Regions from separate parts of the Pseudarthrobacter sp. L1SW genome, predicted to be linked through region 2. Evidence: riboswitches for the same ligand, from Rfam matches in the RefSeq annotation. Region 2 holds a riboswitch; the other holds the start of a gene.

Region 1 (8,454 bases), 1.4 Mb from region 2:
CTGCTCTCCTTCACCCTGGTAAGCCACATCGGATACATGGTGTTCGGCCTGGCCATGTCCTCAACGGCAGGGTTGGGGGCGGCGGTCTTCTACGTGGCGCACCACATCACCATCCAGACCAGTCTCTTCCTGGTAACGGGGTTGATCGAACGCCGGGGCGGCAGCTCCTCCGTGGACCGGCTGGGCGGCCTCGCCAAGCTGTCCCCGCTGCTGGCAGTGCTGTTCTTCATTCCCGCGATGAACCTGGCCGGGATTCCGCCGTTCTCCGGATTCCTGGGGAAGGTGGGTCTCATGCAGGCCGGGATTGAACTGGGGACGCCGCTGGCTTACGTGCTGGTGATCGGCGGGGTGCTGACCAGCCTGCTGACCCTGCTTGCCGTGGCCAGGGTGTGGAACCGCGCGTTCTGGCGCCGGCCTTCGGACGCAGAGCACCCGGATCCCGTGCTGCTGGCACCGGCTGCCGGGCGGGCCGATGGCCCCGGGGCCAAACGGAACACCGCCACCCTGCTTCCACGCACCATGGTGGGTTCAACCGTGGGGCTGGTGGTCCTCGGCGTAGCCCTGACTGTTTTCGCCGGGCCGCTGTTCACGGTCTCTGACCAGGCCGCCCGCGACATGCTGGACCGGACCTCCTACATCCACGCTGTCCTCGGTGGAAACATTGACGTCCCCACAGTTGCCACACCGGGAGGGGGAAAGTGAGCCGCCGCCGCATTTCCCTGCGCCAGGAGCTGCCGCTGCTGGTTTGGCTGGTGATCGTCTGGGGTGCCCTGTGGCAGGACTTCAGCCCCGGGAACCTCCTGTTCGGGGCGCTGCTGGCCGTGGCCGTGGCGCGGCTGTTCTACCTTCCGCCGGTGGAACTCAGCGGCCGGTTCAACGTCCTGTACGCCATTCCCTTCGCGCTCGTTTTCCTGGCCAAGGTGGTGGCTGCCAGCGCGCAGCTCCTGTACCTGGCCATCGCCAAGGGGCCAAAGGTGACCAACGCCGTCGTCGCCGTCCCGCTCCGCAGCCGCCAGGACCTCATGGTCACGGCCACGGGGCACGTGATTTCCCTGATCCCGGGATCGCTGGTGGTGGAGGTGGACCGCTCGACGTCCACCCTCTACCTGCACGCGCTCAACATCAGCTCCCCGCAGGAAGTCGAAAACCTGAAAAATGAGGTGCGGTCCATCGAGGCGGGGCTCATCAGGATCATGGGCACCAAGGAAGAACTCGAAACCGTGCGAATGGAGGCCGGCGCATGATGCAGACCGTCCTGGTAGTTACTGCCGTGATCTTCTCGGTGGCCGCCGCCGGTGCCATCATCAGGATCTCCCGGGGGCCCTCCCTGCTGGACCGGGTGCTGGCCACGGACGTCCTGCTGGCCATCCTGGGCGGTGCCCTGTGCGTGGACATGGCCGTCAACAGGCACCTGAACAACCTAATGCTGGTGGTGGCCATTTCCATCATCGGTTTCATCGGGTCCGTGACGGTGGCCCGGTTCGTGGCGGACCGGAGGGAGCAGCCCAATGAGTCCTGATTCCACTGGCCTGGACGCCTGGGTGGACGTGCTGTCCGCCGTGTTCATGATCGTGGGGGCTGTTATGTCCCTGGGTGCCGCCATCGGCTTGCTGCGGTTCCCGGACCTGCTCAGCCGCATGCACGCCGCCACCAAGCCCCAGGTCCTGGGGCTGTTCCTGCTCCTGGCATCCATCGGCCTGCAGCTGCGCACCTGGTGGGTGTGGCCCGTGCTGCTGGTGGCATGGATTTTCCAGCTGCTCACCGTGCCGGTGTCCGCCCACATGGTGGGCCGGGCCGGCTACCGCACCAAGCACCTGCACCGCGAGCTCCTCACCTCCGATGAGCTGGAGGCTGTGGTGCAGAAAGCCGCCGCCAAAGCCGCCCGCGAGGACGGTTCCGGCGACGGCTGAGTAGCGCTTGGGGTGCAGCTAGACGATGTCCTGGCTCTTGGCGAACCGGGTGATGGCCCGCTGGGTGCCGCGGTTGGCCAGGACCTGGATGATGGTGCTCACCGACGCCGAGATCAGGGCGAACGTCAGCGCCGACTGCAGGCTGGTCGGGATGTCCTCGTCCTTCCCGGTGGGGGGCTTCCGGCCGGTGGTCTTTTCCCAGATGGCGTTGACCAGCTTGGTGCCGACAAAGCCTGCGCCGAGGCTCACGCCGGTGCCGAGCAGCTTGATGAAAAGGTTCATTCCTAGTACTCCTTGCGGGCGGAAAACGGGCTGTCCCTAGCCTAACCGGCGATAGCGGCCGGCCGGTGCAGGCTTTGCTCAGGTTGCCGGAGGTTCCGTCCGGAACTTGATCATCTTGTGGGTGCCGTCGCAGTACGGCTTGATGGCCGATGCCCCGCAGCGGCACAGCGCCACGGTTTTCCGTTCACGGGGCAGCGCTTCTCCGGAGGGCGTGACGATCTCGAAGTCGCCTCGCACAATCAGCGGGCCGTCGGGGCACACCACAATGGAGCTCTCGGCCGGTTCCTGGTTCATTTTTGCTCCTGCTTCAGGTTGCTGGTGGAAGACTGGGCGCCCTGGGGGCACGTTCCCGCGACTTTGCCGCTGTGCCGCCTCCGCAGCTCATTCTCCGAATGGGCTGCGGTCTTGAGCCGGGTCCCCGCATACGGAACGCCCCCGGCCAGCCTGTAACCGAGCGCGATCCAGATGCAGATGGCCCGTTCCAGGGCCCAGGGCGGAGTGCACAGCACCGCGCGGAAGGGGAAGACGGCAGCGCCGTTGTGCCGCCGCCGCCCCGTCTCCGCGGCGATAACGGCTGCGGAGGCCAGCCCCAGGAAGACTGCCCGACGGTGCCGCGAAGGCAGGCAGGCTGCGGAAAGGATTGCCGGGAGCAGCGCCAACTCGGCGGCGAGCCGCCGTGGCTGGGCAAAATCGTCATATGCCTGGCGGATGCGCTGCTTCAGGAAATGCCGCGCCGTGGGCGGCCTGCGCGCGACGAACAGGTCCGGCATAACCATCGCGCGGCCGCCCGCGGCGGTGATTGTCCGGATCAGCTCGAGGTTCTCGAACAGGACCGGCGCGTATCCGTCCGTCGCCAGCAGGGCTCCCCGGCGCAGCGCCAGCGTTCCGGGAAAATCAGCAGACCAGGCGCGGTTGATGAGGGTCCTCGCCGTATCCCACTGGGCGTGCCAGGGGAGGGGCTCGAAGTAGTTCTGAGGACGCACCACGTCCGCAGCGCCGAGGTGATGGACGACGGCGGCGAGTGACTCGCGCGTGTAGCGGACGTCGTCGTCGGCAATTACCAGGAGGTCCGCCGACGAGGCCCGAACCCCAGTCATGACCCCGGCTACCTTGCCGTTGCCGGCGGCGCCTCCGTTGCCGGCGGCGCAGGCGTCAGGCGGGAGATGCCGGACGGCGGGTGGAAACATCCTCCGGTGGTGTTCGAACAGTTCAGGGGCAGACCCGTCCACCACCGTGACAGGGATCCAGTCCGTGAGGCGGCGAAGGTAGGCGGCCAGGTCCGGCAAGCCGGCGTCGTCCGTCCAGCGCAACGGCAGGATGTACTCCGCCGGCACGCCGATGGCAGGGGCGCTCATGCTGCCGCCGGCACTGCCGCCCTCAGGGACGTGGTGCCGTTTTCCCAGGACTGCAGGATATGGGCGGACAACCTGCCGTCCACGGCCATGACCGCCGTGGCGCCGAAGAGTACGTCCCCCAGAAGCCCCGGTTCGGCTTCGACCAGGCCCCCGGCCAGGTCGCGGCCGGCGATTTGCTCGTGGACGGCGTCGGCTTCCACGTGCTCGTCGAAGTAATGGGTGACAGCGGCGTCGAAACCGTGCCTGCGGAAGCCGTTCCCGTAGAAGCGGTTGGGCTGGGAAGACGTCATTTCGTAGATGGCCAAGTGCCCGGTGATGGCACCCCGCAGCCGGCGGTTCAGCCCGAACAGGGACATCAGGTTCACTGCCGCGAGGGAGAGGGCCGGGACGAAATCGACGTAGGCGCCGTAGTCGTCGGCCATTCCCAGCCCCCGCATTGTGCGGGCGAAAAGCGCGCTGTGCATGCGTTCGGGGCGTCCGCCGCCGTACTCGTCAGCCTGGATTTCCACCAGCGCTGCCTTGGGGCGCCCGGAAAGGCGCGGGATGGCAAAGGTATGGGGATCCGCTTCCTTCAACTGGTAGATGGACTTGTGGATCAGGAATTCCTTGAGCTGGTCCAGGCTGGCTTTCTTTGCCACATATCTTGAGAGGCTGGGTCCTGTGTCCCGGGCTGCGAGGTCGAAGAGGACATCCGCCACCGCATCGCTGGTGGGATGCGGTGCGGTGGGGAGCTCCAGTTCACCGGCGGCTTCCCGGGCGGCCTCCCTAAGCGCGGCCTCGAAGGGCTTTTCCAGCAATTGGCGGATCTGGATCAGGCCCGGCGCCCATTCCCATTCATCGCTGACGCCTTCGAGCCCGGAGTAGTAGAGCTCGTAGAGGCAAAAGAGTGTCAGCTGGAGGTCGTCATCGCCAATGATGTCCGGGGTGGCGGCCAGCTGGCGGGTGACCTCACGGTGCAGCGCCGCGACGGGGGCATCGGCGGTAAGGGTGGCGCCGGCGCCAAGGGTGGGGCCATTCCCAGGGGTGGTGCGGGCGCCAAGCGTGGTGCCGGCTTCCCGCGCGAGAAGGCCAAGCAAGGCGGCACTGGCAGGACCACGCGCTTCAGGGATTTTCATTGTGCTCCTTCAGGTCTGGCGTTGATGCCGGTCCCGTACGTCGTCGCCGAGGGCCGGGCTGGCAGATGGCATTCACTGGCCGCGTGGGCCGTTCGGGGAGGAGTTGGCGGCACTGCTGGTGCTGTTGGCGTTGCTGCTGCCGCTGCGTGGATCGTTGCCGTCGCTGCCGGCAGCACCCGCCGCGACGGCGGGGCCTCGGGCCGCCAACGCGATGGCCAGCCCAATCATGGCCAGGCCGAGGGCCAAATGCAGCCAGTTGTCCGCGTTGTTTGCGGGGAGGAAGTTGGCCGGCGTGGTGTCATCCGACAGGAAGCCGTACAACCACAGGAACAGGTAGGCAACGCCGCCGTAGATGAGGAAGTTCCTGGCTTGCGGATGCGTCCGCGCCATCAGGACCCCTGCAATCCCGAACAGCAGGTGGACCGCATTCAGGAGTGCGGAGACCTGGAAAATGCCCAGCAGCAGCGCCCCCGAGCCGGGTCCGGCGAAGCCGAGCGAGCCGTAGTTGGAGGTGATGCCCGGGATGAAGCCCAGGATGCCGAACAGGACGAAAACCGAGCCCGTTCCGAGAGCGGCTTTTTGCAGGCGTGTCCGGGGGCCCGTCAGGCGGGTGCTGGCTGCCATATCCTGTCCTCCTCAAAACCCGGGAGACAACATAGTAAGCATGATTACTAATAAATGCTAAGCAGCCTTTGTATTTGTGAGGGTCAGTCCGCTCCCGCGGAGTGGAGGATTTCGCGCAGGGCTTCGACCACCAGGTTGTGGTCCTGCACCTGGGGAAGACCCGAAACCGTAACGGTGGCCACGGCCCCGACGCCGGTGACGTACAGCGGGAAGGAGCCGCCGTGCGCCGCGTACCGGCTCTCGTCGAACCATCCCTGGTCCTCGATCCGGCCACCGCGAAGCCGTCCGCGGAGCCCCACCAGCAAGGAAGGGATCTCGTACCGGGCGGCTGTGCGCTGCTTGGCCCGGATCCAGTGCTCGTTGTCCGGCGTCGCACCGGGCAGGGCCACATGGAACAGCACCTGCTCACCCTTGGTGATGTCAATCGCGATGGGCAGCCCGCGCTCCTTGCCCAGCTCCACGAGGAGCAGCCCCAGGTTCAGGGAATCGTCAAGGGAGAATCCGGGAAACTGCAGTTCGCGGACCTCGCCTTCAATCCGGGCGATCAATTCCTCCAGCGAGCCCTCCGGCTGTGCAGCATCGGAATCGGGATCATATCCGGTCACATCCGGCGGATTGGCAGTCATGGCCCACAATCTACCTCTCCTGCGGTATAAACTGGACAACGCCCAACAGGGCAATTGCAGCAAGTCATTTCAACCAAAAGCAACATTCAAACGACAGGGGAGCGCCGCCGTCGGGCATCACTGGCCATGCCAGGATCCGCAGGTGGGCGCTGAGAGTGCGGACAGCCGCAGACCCTCGAACCTGATCCGGTTAGTACCGGCGTAAGGGAGTCGAGCTTCTCGAAGTGCGCGCAGCGGCAGCAGTGCCGGCAGGCGTGTCCACTTTCCCCTCCTGTTTCCCAGGAGGATTACATGGCAACAACAGCAGTCAAGAAGACCACCAGCAAGTCCTGGCGCGTCGTGGACATCGTGGTGGCGGCCCTGATCGCCATCGCCGGCGGCGTCATTTTCTGGGCCTGGTCCCAGGGCGCGGCCGCAGTATCAGGGCCCATGAACGCCGTCTACCCGCCCCTGACGGGGCTGATTGCCGGCGGCTGGATGATTCCGGCAGTTCTGGGCATGCTCATCATCCGCAAGCCGGGCGCTGCTCTGTTCTGTGAGACGGTTGCGGCCACCGGCGAGCTGCTCATGGGGTCCCAGTACGGTGCTTCGGTGCTGTTCTCCGGCTTCGTGCAGGGGCTGGGCGCGGAAATCATTTTCGCGATCTTCGTCTACCGGAAGTTCAACCTGCCTGTGGCACTGCTGGCCGGTGCCGCCGCAGGCCTCTTTTGCGGCCTGAACGACTCCTTCGCTCCGTGGGGCTGGAACATCGCCTACTCCGGCGGGGATAAGCTGGCGTACATCGTCTTCACCGCCATCTCCGGAGCCATCATCGCCGGCGCCCTGTCCTGGATCGCCACCCGCGGCCTGGCCAGGACCGGGGTCCTGAGCTCCTTCGCGTCGCGGAAGGCAGCTACGGAGCCCGTCTTCTCCTGATGTCCGCACCTTCCCGCCAGGGCGCCTCCACTGCAGTGCGTCCCGCCGCCGTCACAGCCAGGGGCTGGGGCTGGCGGCATGCCGGGCGCGCCAAGCCGGCAGTCCATGCCCTGGACCTGGACATCCGCCCCGGGGAGCGCGTGCTGCTCCTGGGGCCTTCCGGGGCCGGCAAGTCCACCCTCCTGCATGCTTTGGCGGGGGTGCTGGGGGATGTGAACGACGACGGCGGCGCGGCAGGAGATTCCGACGAGTCGGGTTCGCTGCTGGTTGACGGGGCCGCCCCCCGCGAGCAGCGGGGGCGGGCCGGCCTGATGCAGCAGGACCCCGAAACACAGGTGGTCCTGTCCCGTGTGGGCGACGACGCCGCCTTCGGCGCCGAGAACCTCGCCGTGCCCCGCGACGCCATCTGGACCCGCGTGCACGAGGCGCTGGACGACGTCGGACTTTCACACCTTCCGCTGGACCACCCCACGTCGGTGCTCTCCGGCGGGCAGAAACAGCGGCTGGCGCTGGCGGGCATCCTTGCCATGCGTCCCGGCCTGATCCTGCTGGACGAGCCCACCGCCAACCTGGACCCTGCCGGCGTGCTGGAGGTCCGCGACGCCGTGGCGCGGTGCCTGGACAAAACCGGCGCCACGCTGGTGGTGGTGGAACACCGCGTGTCCGTGTGGAAGGACCTGGTGGACCGGATCGTGGTGCTGCAGCCAGGCACCGATTCGAATGACGCCGTGCTGCTGGATGGCCCGCCGGACCAGGTGCTCAGGGAAGCCCGGAGCATGCTGATTGCTGCCGGGGTGTGGGTGCCCGGCTATGTTCCGGAGACCCGGCTGCGTGCGGCTGATCCAGCCCCCGGGACGGGCGCCCTCCTGCTCGCTGCCGAGGAGTTGGCGGTGTCCCGTGAACGGGTGCGCCGCAGCGGCTTCCGGAAGGTACCCCCGGTGCCGGTGCAGGCAGGCATCACCTCGCAGGTCCGGGCCGGGCAGGCCTTGGCGGTCACAGGGCCGAACGGGGCCGGGAAGTCCACGTTTGCCCTGACCATTGCCGGACTCCTGGAGTCCGTGGCCGGAAGGGTGTCGGCCACGGTGGACCTGAGCCGCGGTGCCGGAATTGATCCCTGGAAGTGGAAGGCCGAGCAGCTCATCGAGCGGATCGGCACCGTGTTCCAGGAACCCGAGCACCAGTTCGTCACCGGGAAGGTGCTGGACGAGCTGCTGTTCGGTCCCCGGCACTTGGGCCACGGGGAGGAGCGGGTGGATGAACTGCTGGAGCGGCTGCGGCTCACCCACCTTGTGGATGCCAACCCCTACACGCTTTCGGGCGGGGAGAAGCGGCGGTTGTCCGTAGCAACGGTCCTGGCGGCGCATCCCCAGGTGCTGGTACTGGACGAGCCGACCTTCGGCCAGGACGCCAACACGTGGGCGGAGCTGGCATCGTTCCTGTCCGAACTGCTGGATGCCGGCACCGCCGTGGTCTCCGTGACGCACGATGCCGAATTCACGGCCGCCCTGGGTGGAACGGAACTGCGGATGGCCGCACCGGAACCGGTGGCACCATGAGGCGGGAGGCGCCATGAGGCAGGAGCTGAACCTGCGCGGCAACAACGCGCTGCTGGCCCGGGCCAATCCCC
Region 2 (8,454 bases):
CGGCGCCGGTGTGGTGGGCGGCAACACCGGCAACCTTAAGGCGGTCGGCGAGGGCGCCGACGTCGTCCCCTGACGGAACCTCGATGAGGACCTCACCCAGGCCGAGGGTGTCCTTGCGCGGCCCCGCGCCGCGGCTGTTCCAGACATTCATTGCCATGTGGTGGTGGTACCGGCCCGCCGAGACGAACAGGGCCTGGCCGTGCCAGCCGGCGGTCTTTTCGAATCCGAGGGTCCCAACGTAGAAGTCGCGGGCCGTTTGGACGTCACCCACCTGAAGGTGCACGTGGCCCACGCCGGCAACCGTTCCGCGCTGGCGTTCCTGGGACTCCTCGGTGAGGTGCTGCTCCAGGTAGCGCTGCGGCGGAAGGGCCAGGCTGTCCATCACCACGTCAGTGCCATTCCAGGACCAGCTGCTGCGCGGCCGGTCCCAGTAGAGCTCGATCCCGTTGCCTTCCGGGTCGGTGAAGTAGAAGGCCTCGCTGACCAGGTGGTCTGCGCTGCCGGTGAAGGAGCGGGGCTCGAACTGGGCGGCGGTGGCGATGGTGGCGGCAAGGTCCGCCTGGTTCTCGAACAGCAGCGCGGTGTGGAAAAGGCCGGCCTCTCCCCTGCCCGGGAGGTTCAGGCCCGGAGCGGGGGCAAGGTGCACCAGCGGCCTCTGCAGCCGGCCGAGGTAAAGCCCGCCGTCCTGCTCCGCGACGACCTCCAGGCCCAGGGCGCGCTGGTAGTAGTCGGTCATGACCTTCATGTCGCCCACCTTGAGCATCACGGTGCCCATGGCAAGGTCGGCAGGAAGGAGATCCTGGCTGGCGGCTTGTGCAGTCATTGAAAACTCCCGGTGCTGTGGGCCATCCGATCTGGAGGCCTTTCACTCTTAAAATTACTTGAAGCTTCAATTTATTCCAAGTCCCAATTTTCGACATTCGCCCGGCAGTTTCAGCGGACCAACCGTCCTCCCAAGACAACGTGCGCCAGGTCACGGACGGTGTCCGGCACCATTCGCGGGTCCTCCCTGCAGAGCACAACGTCAGCCCGCGCCCCCTCCGCAATTCCCTCCGCGCCCAGCCACGTCCGGGCGCTCCAGCACGCCGCGTCCAACGCAGCGGCGATGGGCAGTCCTGCCGCGTGGAGGGCGAGGATCTCATCGGCGATCCTGCCGTGCGTGATGACACTCCCGGCATCCGTTCCGGCGTAAATCCGCACCCCGGCCTCGTAGGCCTCAAGCACCCGTTCCTCCCGCCGTTCCCACAGCGCACGCATATGCGCCGCGTATGCGGGGAACTTGGGATCGGCCTGCGCCGCGATGTCCGGGAACGTGGCAATGTTGATCAAAGTGGGCACGATGGGTACCCGCTGCTCCACAAACCGGGGAAGGTGGCGTGGCAGCAGGCCGGTGGCATGCTCCACGCAGTCGATGCCGGCGTCCAGCACGTCGTCGAGCGTCTCTTCGGCAAAGCAGTGCGCGGTAACGCGCGCACCCTCATCGTGGGCGGCCTGGACTGCATCACGGACGACGGCGGCAGGGAAGGACGGGGCCAGGTCGCCGGCGCCGCGGTCGATCCAGTCCCCCACGAGTTTGACCCAGCCGTCACCGTCCCGGGCCTGCTTGCGGACAGCCTCCACCAGGCCGTCCGGCTCAACCTCTTCCGCGAATCCACGCAAGTACCGCCGCGTACGCGCAACATGGCGGCCCGCGCGGATCAGCACCGGGAAGTCGCTCCCGCCCTGCAGCCACCTGGTGTCGGCAGGGGATCCTGCGTCCCGGACCAACAGCGTGCCGGCCATCAGGTCCGTCCGGGCCTGGTCCCCGGCGGTGGCCGCATCCACTGCACCTCCCACCCCCAAGCCGATGTGGCAGTGGGCATCCACGAAGCCCGGCAGCACCCAGCCGGCCAGGATCCTGTCCGGCGCCTTCGCTGGTTGGCGGAACGTCAGCCTGCCGTTAATGGACCACAGGCCGCGGGCCTCGCTGTCCGGCCCGGTAAGCACAGTTCCGGTGAACTGGATGATTTCTGGCATGGCCTTCCTCTCCTCGCCCGGACAGGCTAGCATCGGCCAACGTGGCAAGGCCCCCTCGCGTTTGCCCTTGCTGGGCGTGTGGTAGCTTTCATCTTGACCACACGGGTGCCCCTGCAGGGGCTGAGATCGGGCTGACGCAGCCTGCGACCGTCGAACCTGTCCGGGTAATGCCGGCGAAGGAAGTGAGTATTCCTTGAGTACGCAAACTGCACAGCTGAACCCTGCCCACAACCCGTCAGTCGCGGAGGAAAACAGCCAAAACCAGCCTCCTGTCACGCAATCCCTGAAGTCCCACTCGTTGGCGTTTGTCCACGATGAGGCGGCGGGCATCCGGGTACCCGTCACGGAAATAGAGCTGACGGACTCACCGAACGGGCAGCCCAACGGCCCGTTCCGGACCTACCGGACGGCAGGGCCCGGGAGCGACCCCGTCCGCGGCCTCCTTCCCTTCCGGACGGACTGGATCGAAGCGCGCGGGGACACCGAGGCGTACAGCGGCAGGGAACGGAACCTGCTCGACGACGGCCGCTCGGCTGTCCGCCGCGGCGCTGCCAGCGCGGAGTGGAAGGGAGCGCGCCCCGTGCCCCGCCGCGCCGTCGACGGCAGGACCGTGACGCAGATGCACTATGCGCGGCAGGGCGTCATCACCCCGGAGATGCGTTTCGTGGCGCTGCGGGAGAACTGCGATGTGGAACTGGTCCGCAGCGAACTGGCTGCGGGCCGCGCCATCATCCCGAGCAACATCAACCACCCTGAGTCCGAGCCGATGATCATCGGCAAGGCCTTCCTGGTGAAGATCAACGCGAACATCGGCAACTCTGCGGTCACGTCCTCGATCGCCGAGGAGGTGGACAAACTGCAGTGGGCCACCCAATGGGGCGCGGACACGGTGATGGACCTTTCCACCGGCGATGACATCCACACCACCCGCGAATGGATTATCCGCAACTCGCCCGTGCCAATCGGCACCGTCCCCATCTACCAGGCGCTCGAGAAGGTCAATGGGGAAGCCAATGCCCTTACGTGGGAGGTTTTCCGCGATACCGTCATTGAGCAGTGCGAGCAGGGGGTGGACTATATGACCATCCACGCCGGGGTCCTGCTCAGGTACGTTCCCCTGACGGCCAACCGGGTCACGGGCATCGTGTCCCGCGGCGGTTCCATCATGGCCGGCTGGTGCCTTGCGCACCACCAGGAGAACTTCCTCTACACCCACTTTGACGAGCTCTGCGAGATTTTCGCACGGTACGACGTCGCGTTTTCCCTGGGCGACGGCCTGCGGCCCGGGGCGACGGCGGACGCCAACGACGCGGCGCAGTTCGCCGAACTGGACACGCTGGCTGAGCTGACGCAGCGCGCCTGGGAGTACGACGTCCAGGTGATGGTTGAGGGTCCGGGCCACATCCCGTTCCACCTGGTCCGCGAAAACGTGGAGCGCCAGCAGGAACTGTGCAAGGGTGCGCCCTTCTACACGCTCGGGCCGCTGGTGACGGACGTGGCGCCGGGCTATGACCACATCACCTCGGCCATCGGCGCCACCGAGATCGCCCGCTACGGCACCGCCATGCTGTGTTATGTCACGCCCAAGGAGCACCTGGGGCTGCCCAACAAGGACGACGTAAAGACCGGGGTGATCACCTACAAGATCGCGGCGCACGCGGCGGACCTTGCCAAGGGCCACCCGGGTGCGCACGAGCGTGATGATGCGCTGTCCAAGGCGCGCTTCGAGTTCCGCTGGCGCGACCAGTTCGCGTTGTCCCTGGACCCTGTCACTGCTGAAGCCTTCCACGATGAGACGCTGCCCGCCGAACCTGCCAAAACCGCGCATTTCTGCTCCATGTGCGGCCCCAAATTCTGTTCCATGAGGATCAGCCAGGACATCCGGGATGAATACGGCTCCGCTGAATCGCAGGCAGCCCTGGCCGAGGCTGCGGCGGGAATGAAGGGCAAAAGCGAGGAATTCCGGGCGGCGGGCGGCAAGGTGTACCTGCCGGAGCCCCGCGTTGCCGCCGGAAGCTAACGTTTCAGGAGGCGCGTGCCTGGACCCGGCTGGCGTCACCGATAAACGAGCGGATGATGCGGTCCCCTTCGATTGAATCCTGGGGCCGGTGCCCTCCCGCCGCAGTGCGGTGCAGGGCGCCGGTCTCCCGGAGGTAGCCCGCGATCTCTTCGTAAAGCGGCTCCCAGCCGCCCGTCAGGACGAGCGTAGGCACACCGGGAACGATGTGCAGCGGCGCTTCCCACGACGGCACCTGCAGCCGCAGCCGCCGGGCGGACCGCTTTTCTTCCACCGTGACCGGATGCTGCAGGTCCGTGGCGTAGACCCGGCGGACGAATTCCCGCTGGAAGTCCTCATCACTGAGTTGGTGCCGGATGTCCAGGAGCGGCCTCATCAGCGCGATGTGGGCTGCCGTGGCCGGCAGTTCCGCGGTCAGGGACAGGCAGGCTGGCTCCACCAGCGTCAGCGAGTAGACAAGGTCGGGACGTTCGACGGCGGCCATCATCGCTGCGATGGCGCCTTGGGCGTGTGCCACGATGTGCCCGCCTACGGCGCCCCGGCCGTCGTCGGCCAGCGACCGCAGCAGGATCCGGGCGTCCTCGTCGAAGGAGGATTCCACTGGCTCCGCCACGGGATCGTAGCCGTGGCGGCGCAGGAACAGGGCGTCATAGGACAGTGCCAGGCCATGCTGGCGGGGCCAGGCGGCGGCGCCGAAGCTGCCCGCGCCGTGCACGAACACTACCCTCTGCTTGAACATGACCCAACCCTATTCCACAGCCCCGACATCCCAACCAGGTAGCGCCAAGTGTCGTTATGAACCGTCAAAACGACACTTGGCGCTACCTGGTTGGGAGACAGGGATTGCTACTTGCCCAGGAACTTGTCGAAGCCCTTGGGCAGGTTCAGCTGGGACGGGTCGAAGTCGCCGCCCTGCTGGCCGAAGGCAGCGCCGGTGGGCAACGCCTTGGCCGCGTTCGCCCGGCGGGCCTCGGCGTCCTTCCGCTCCTGGGCGGCCTTGGCCGGGTTGCCGGACTTCGCCTTCTTCTTGGGGGCGTTCTTGGCGTTCTTCCGCGCCCCGCCACCGGCCCCCGGCATGCCCGGCATTCCGGGCATCCCCGGCATGCCGCCCTGGGCCATCTTCTTCATCATCTTCTGGGCCTGGGCAAAGCGCTCAAGCAGCCCGTTGACCTCGGAGACGTGGACACCGGAACCGCGGGCAATACGGGCACGGCGGGAGCCGTTGATGATCTTGGGCGCAACACGCTCGTGCGGGGTCATGGAGCGGACGATGGCCTCGACGCGGTCGATCTCGCGTTCGTCGAACTGCTCCAGCTGCTGGCGGATGTTCTGCGCGCCCGGCATCATCATGAGCATTTTCTTCATCGAGCCCATGTTGCGGATCTGCTGCATCTGGGCCAGGAAGTCCTCAAGGGTGAAGTCTTCCTGGTCGGCGAATTTCTTCGCCATCCGGGCGGCTTCGTCCTTGTCCCAGGATTTCTCCGCCTGCTCAATCAGCGTCAGGACGTCACCCATGTCCAGGATGCGCGAAGCCATCCGGTCCGGGTGGAACAGCTCGAAGTCGTCCAGGCCTTCGCCGGTGGACGCGAACATCACGGGCTTGCCGGTGACCGAAGCCACCGAGAGCGCGGCACCGCCGCGCGCGTCGCCGTCGAGCTTGGACAGGACGATGCCCGTGAAGTTGACGCCCTCGTCAAAGGCAAGCGCCGTGTTCACGGCGTCCTGGCCGATCATGGAGTCGATGACGAACAGGACTTCGTTGGGCACAATGGCGCGGCGGATCTGGCGCGCCTGCTCCATCATGTCCGCGTCAACGCCGAGCCGGCCGGCGGTGTCCACAATGACGACGTCGTGCAGCTTCTGGCGGGCTTCCTCCACGCCGGCGCGGGCGACCGCCACGGGGTCGCCGGCAGGGTGCTCGAGTTCGGAGGATGTCGCTCCCGGGTGCGGCGCGAATACGGGCACCTTGGCGCGCTGGCCCACCACCTGCAGCTGGGTGACCGCGTTGGGGCGCTGCAGGTCGCAGGCCACCAGGATGGGGCTGTGGCCCTGGGCCTTAAGCCACTTGGACAGTTTGCCGGCGAGGGTGGTCTTACCGGCGCCCTGCAGGCCGGCCAGCATGATGATGGTGGGGCCGTTCTTGGCCAGGCGGATCCGGCGGGTTTCACCGCCGAGGATCTCCACCAGCTCCTCGTTGACGATCTTGACGATCTGCTGGCTCGGGTTCAGCGCACCGGACACCTCGGCACCCAGGGCGCGTTCCCGCACCCGGCCGGTGAATTCACGGACAACGGGAACGGCAACGTCGGCATCCAGGAGGGCACGGCGGATCTCGCGGACTGTGGCATCGACGTCGGCCTCGGAGAGCCTGCCTTTACCGCGCAGGTTCTTGAAGGTTGCTGTCAACCGGTCAGAGAGTGAATTGAACACGCGACGTGCACTTCTTTCTGTGGATGATCAAAGGCTGTGGATGATCAAAGGCCGTGGATGATCGGGACTCGACTATCTAGGGTACCAAGTCGGACCCCCAAGGTGGCATGCTGGCAAAATGACGAGCCAACCAACTGTAAAAACCCTCCTCATCCTCGGCGCTTCCGGCGACCTCACGGGCCGGCTGCTCCTGCCCGGCCTGGCGCGCCTGGTGGCAAAGGGCCGGGCCACGGGTCTTCGGCTCGTCGGTGCAGGGTCCGATCCGTGGACCCCGGAACAGTGGCGCGAACGGGTGCACGCGGCCTTCGAAGCAGCTGCCGGACCTGCCGATCCTGAAGGGAAAGAAGCCCTGCAGTCGCTGGAAAAGGAAACTGTCTACCACCAGCTTGATGTCACTGCCGACGGCGCCCTGGCGGCGCTGCTTGCCGAGTTGGAAGGGCCCACCGCCGTCTACTTTGCCCTCCCGCCAAGGGTCAGCCAGCTCGCCTGTGAGGCGCTCAGGCCCGGCCAGGTCCCGGCCGGCACGCGGCTGGTGATGGAAAAGCCCTTCGGCTCCAGCCAGGAGTCTGCCCGGGCGCTCAACCAAACGCTGGTCCGGCTGGTCCCGGAAGACCACATCCACCGGGTGGACCACTTCCTGGGCAAGGCCACCGTCCTGAACATCCTGGGCCTGCGGTTCGCCAACAACTTCCTGGAGCCCGTCTGGGACCGCCACCACGTGGAAAAAGTGGAAATCATCTTTGACGAAGACCTCGCGCTGGAGGGAAGGGCCCGGTATTACGACGGCGCGGGAGCCCTCAGGGACATGATCCAGAGCCACCTCCTTCAGATCATGGCCCTGATGGCCATCGAGCCACCGGCCACCATCGGCGAACGGGACCTGCGCGACGCCATTTCCACTGTCCTTCGCGCCAGCAGCGTCCCGGAGACCTACGCCGGTTCCACCCGCAGGGCACGCTACACGGCGGGTGAAGTGGCCGGGAAGGAGGTCCCCGACTATGCGCGGGAGGATGGCGTGGACGCGGCCCGCGGCACAGAGACCCTGGCCGAAATCCAGGTGAACATCGACAACTGGCGCTGGAAGGGCGTCCCCTTCATTCTTCGTTCCGGCAAGGCGCTGGGCGTCAAGCGCAAGGAAGCCGTGGTCACTTTCCGTCCGGTTCCCCACCTTCCCCTGGGCTTTACCGGCGTTGACTCCCCGAACAAGCTAAGGATCGGTTTTGGGCCGGACACCCTGGCGTTCGACGTCGACGTCAATGGTCCCGGGAACATCTTCAGCCTGGGCCGCATCACCCTCGACGCGGAACTGAGCGCGTCCGACCTCCTCCCCTACGGTGAGGTCCTTGAGGGCGTGCTCGCGGGCGACCCGCTGCTATCCGTCCGCGGCGACACGGCGGAGGAATGCTGGCGCATCGTTGAACCTGTGCTCAAAGCCTGGCAGCAGGATTCTGTCCCGCTGGAAGAATACGACGCCGGATCGGCCGGGCCCGCGGGCTGGCCCGGCACGGTGCCGGGAGACTGAGTCCGGCGCGGCTATATGGCGGCTGCGTCCAGCCTGCGGGCCGGCAAAGGACGCGGCACAGCAGGGCGGGCAGGGAACCTTCCGGTTACCCTGCCCGCCCTGCTGATGTTGGTGCTGTGTTGCTGTCCTAGATTGCGGCGACGCCGCGTTCGCCGGTGCGGACCCGCACCGCCTCGGAAACGTCCACCGTCCACACCTTGCCGTCACCTGCACGGCCGGTGTTCGAGCTGGCGATGATGACGTCCAGGATGTCATCTGCCTGTTCGTCCGTGGCCAGGACCTCCACCCGGATTTTTGGCAGCAGGTCCACGTTGTACTCCGCTCCGCGGTACACCTCGGTGTAACCGCGCTGCCGGCCGTAACCGCTGGCCGCGCTGACCGTCAGGCCCTGCACGCCGTAGGCTTCCAGCCCTTCCCGGATGGCCTCGAGCTTTTCCGGCCGGACGATCGCAGTAATCAGTTTCATGCC

Evidence for each region. A riboswitch is a leader RNA that binds a small molecule or an ion and turns the genes downstream of it on or off. The one in region 2 is predicted to bind thiamine pyrophosphate.
Region 1: linked by a shared signal. The riboswitch ahead of KTR40_RS17625 (ECF transporter S component) and the one ahead of thiC (phosphomethylpyrimidine synthase ThiC) in region 2 are both predicted to bind thiamine pyrophosphate.

The regions. Positions count from the first base shown of each region.
Region 1 is NZ_CP078079.1:3,793,726-3,802,179, reverse strand. Features, by position in the region: gene KTR40_RS17675 (Na+/H+ antiporter subunit D) at 1-702, shown strand, start outside; gene KTR40_RS17670 (Na+/H+ antiporter subunit E) at 699-1,244, shown strand; gene KTR40_RS17665 (monovalent cation/H+ antiporter complex subunit F) at 1,241-1,519, shown strand; gene mnhG (monovalent cation/H(+) antiporter subunit G) at 1,509-1,910, shown strand; gene KTR40_RS17655 (DUF4235 domain-containing protein) at 1,929-2,192, opposite strand; gene KTR40_RS17650 (CDGSH iron-sulfur domain-containing protein) at 2,271-2,486, opposite strand; gene KTR40_RS17645 (glycosyltransferase family 2 protein) at 2,483-3,547, opposite strand; gene KTR40_RS17640 (iron-containing redox enzyme family protein) at 3,544-4,662, opposite strand; gene KTR40_RS17635 (DUF4383 domain-containing protein) at 4,735-5,286, opposite strand; gene KTR40_RS17630 (heme-degrading domain-containing protein) at 5,370-5,912, opposite strand; TPP riboswitch at 5,998-6,138, shown strand; gene KTR40_RS17625 (ECF transporter S component) at 6,204-6,827, shown strand; gene KTR40_RS17620 (ABC transporter ATP-binding protein) at 6,827-8,383, shown strand; gene KTR40_RS17615 (energy-coupling factor transporter transmembrane protein EcfT) at 8,397-8,454, shown strand, end outside.
Region 2 is NZ_CP078079.1:2,401,826-2,410,279, forward strand. Features, by position in the region: gene KTR40_RS11095 (VOC family protein) at 1-823, opposite strand, end outside; gene KTR40_RS11100 (amidohydrolase family protein) at 934-2,016, opposite strand; TPP riboswitch at 2,108-2,215, shown strand; gene thiC (phosphomethylpyrimidine synthase ThiC) at 2,210-4,036, shown strand; gene KTR40_RS11110 (alpha/beta hydrolase) at 4,041-4,772, opposite strand; gene ffh (signal recognition particle protein) at 4,880-6,463, opposite strand; gene KTR40_RS11120 (glucose-6-phosphate dehydrogenase) at 6,582-7,985, shown strand; gene KTR40_RS11125 (P-II family nitrogen regulator) at 8,113-8,451, opposite strand; gene KTR40_RS11130 (ammonium transporter) at 8,448-8,454, opposite strand, start outside.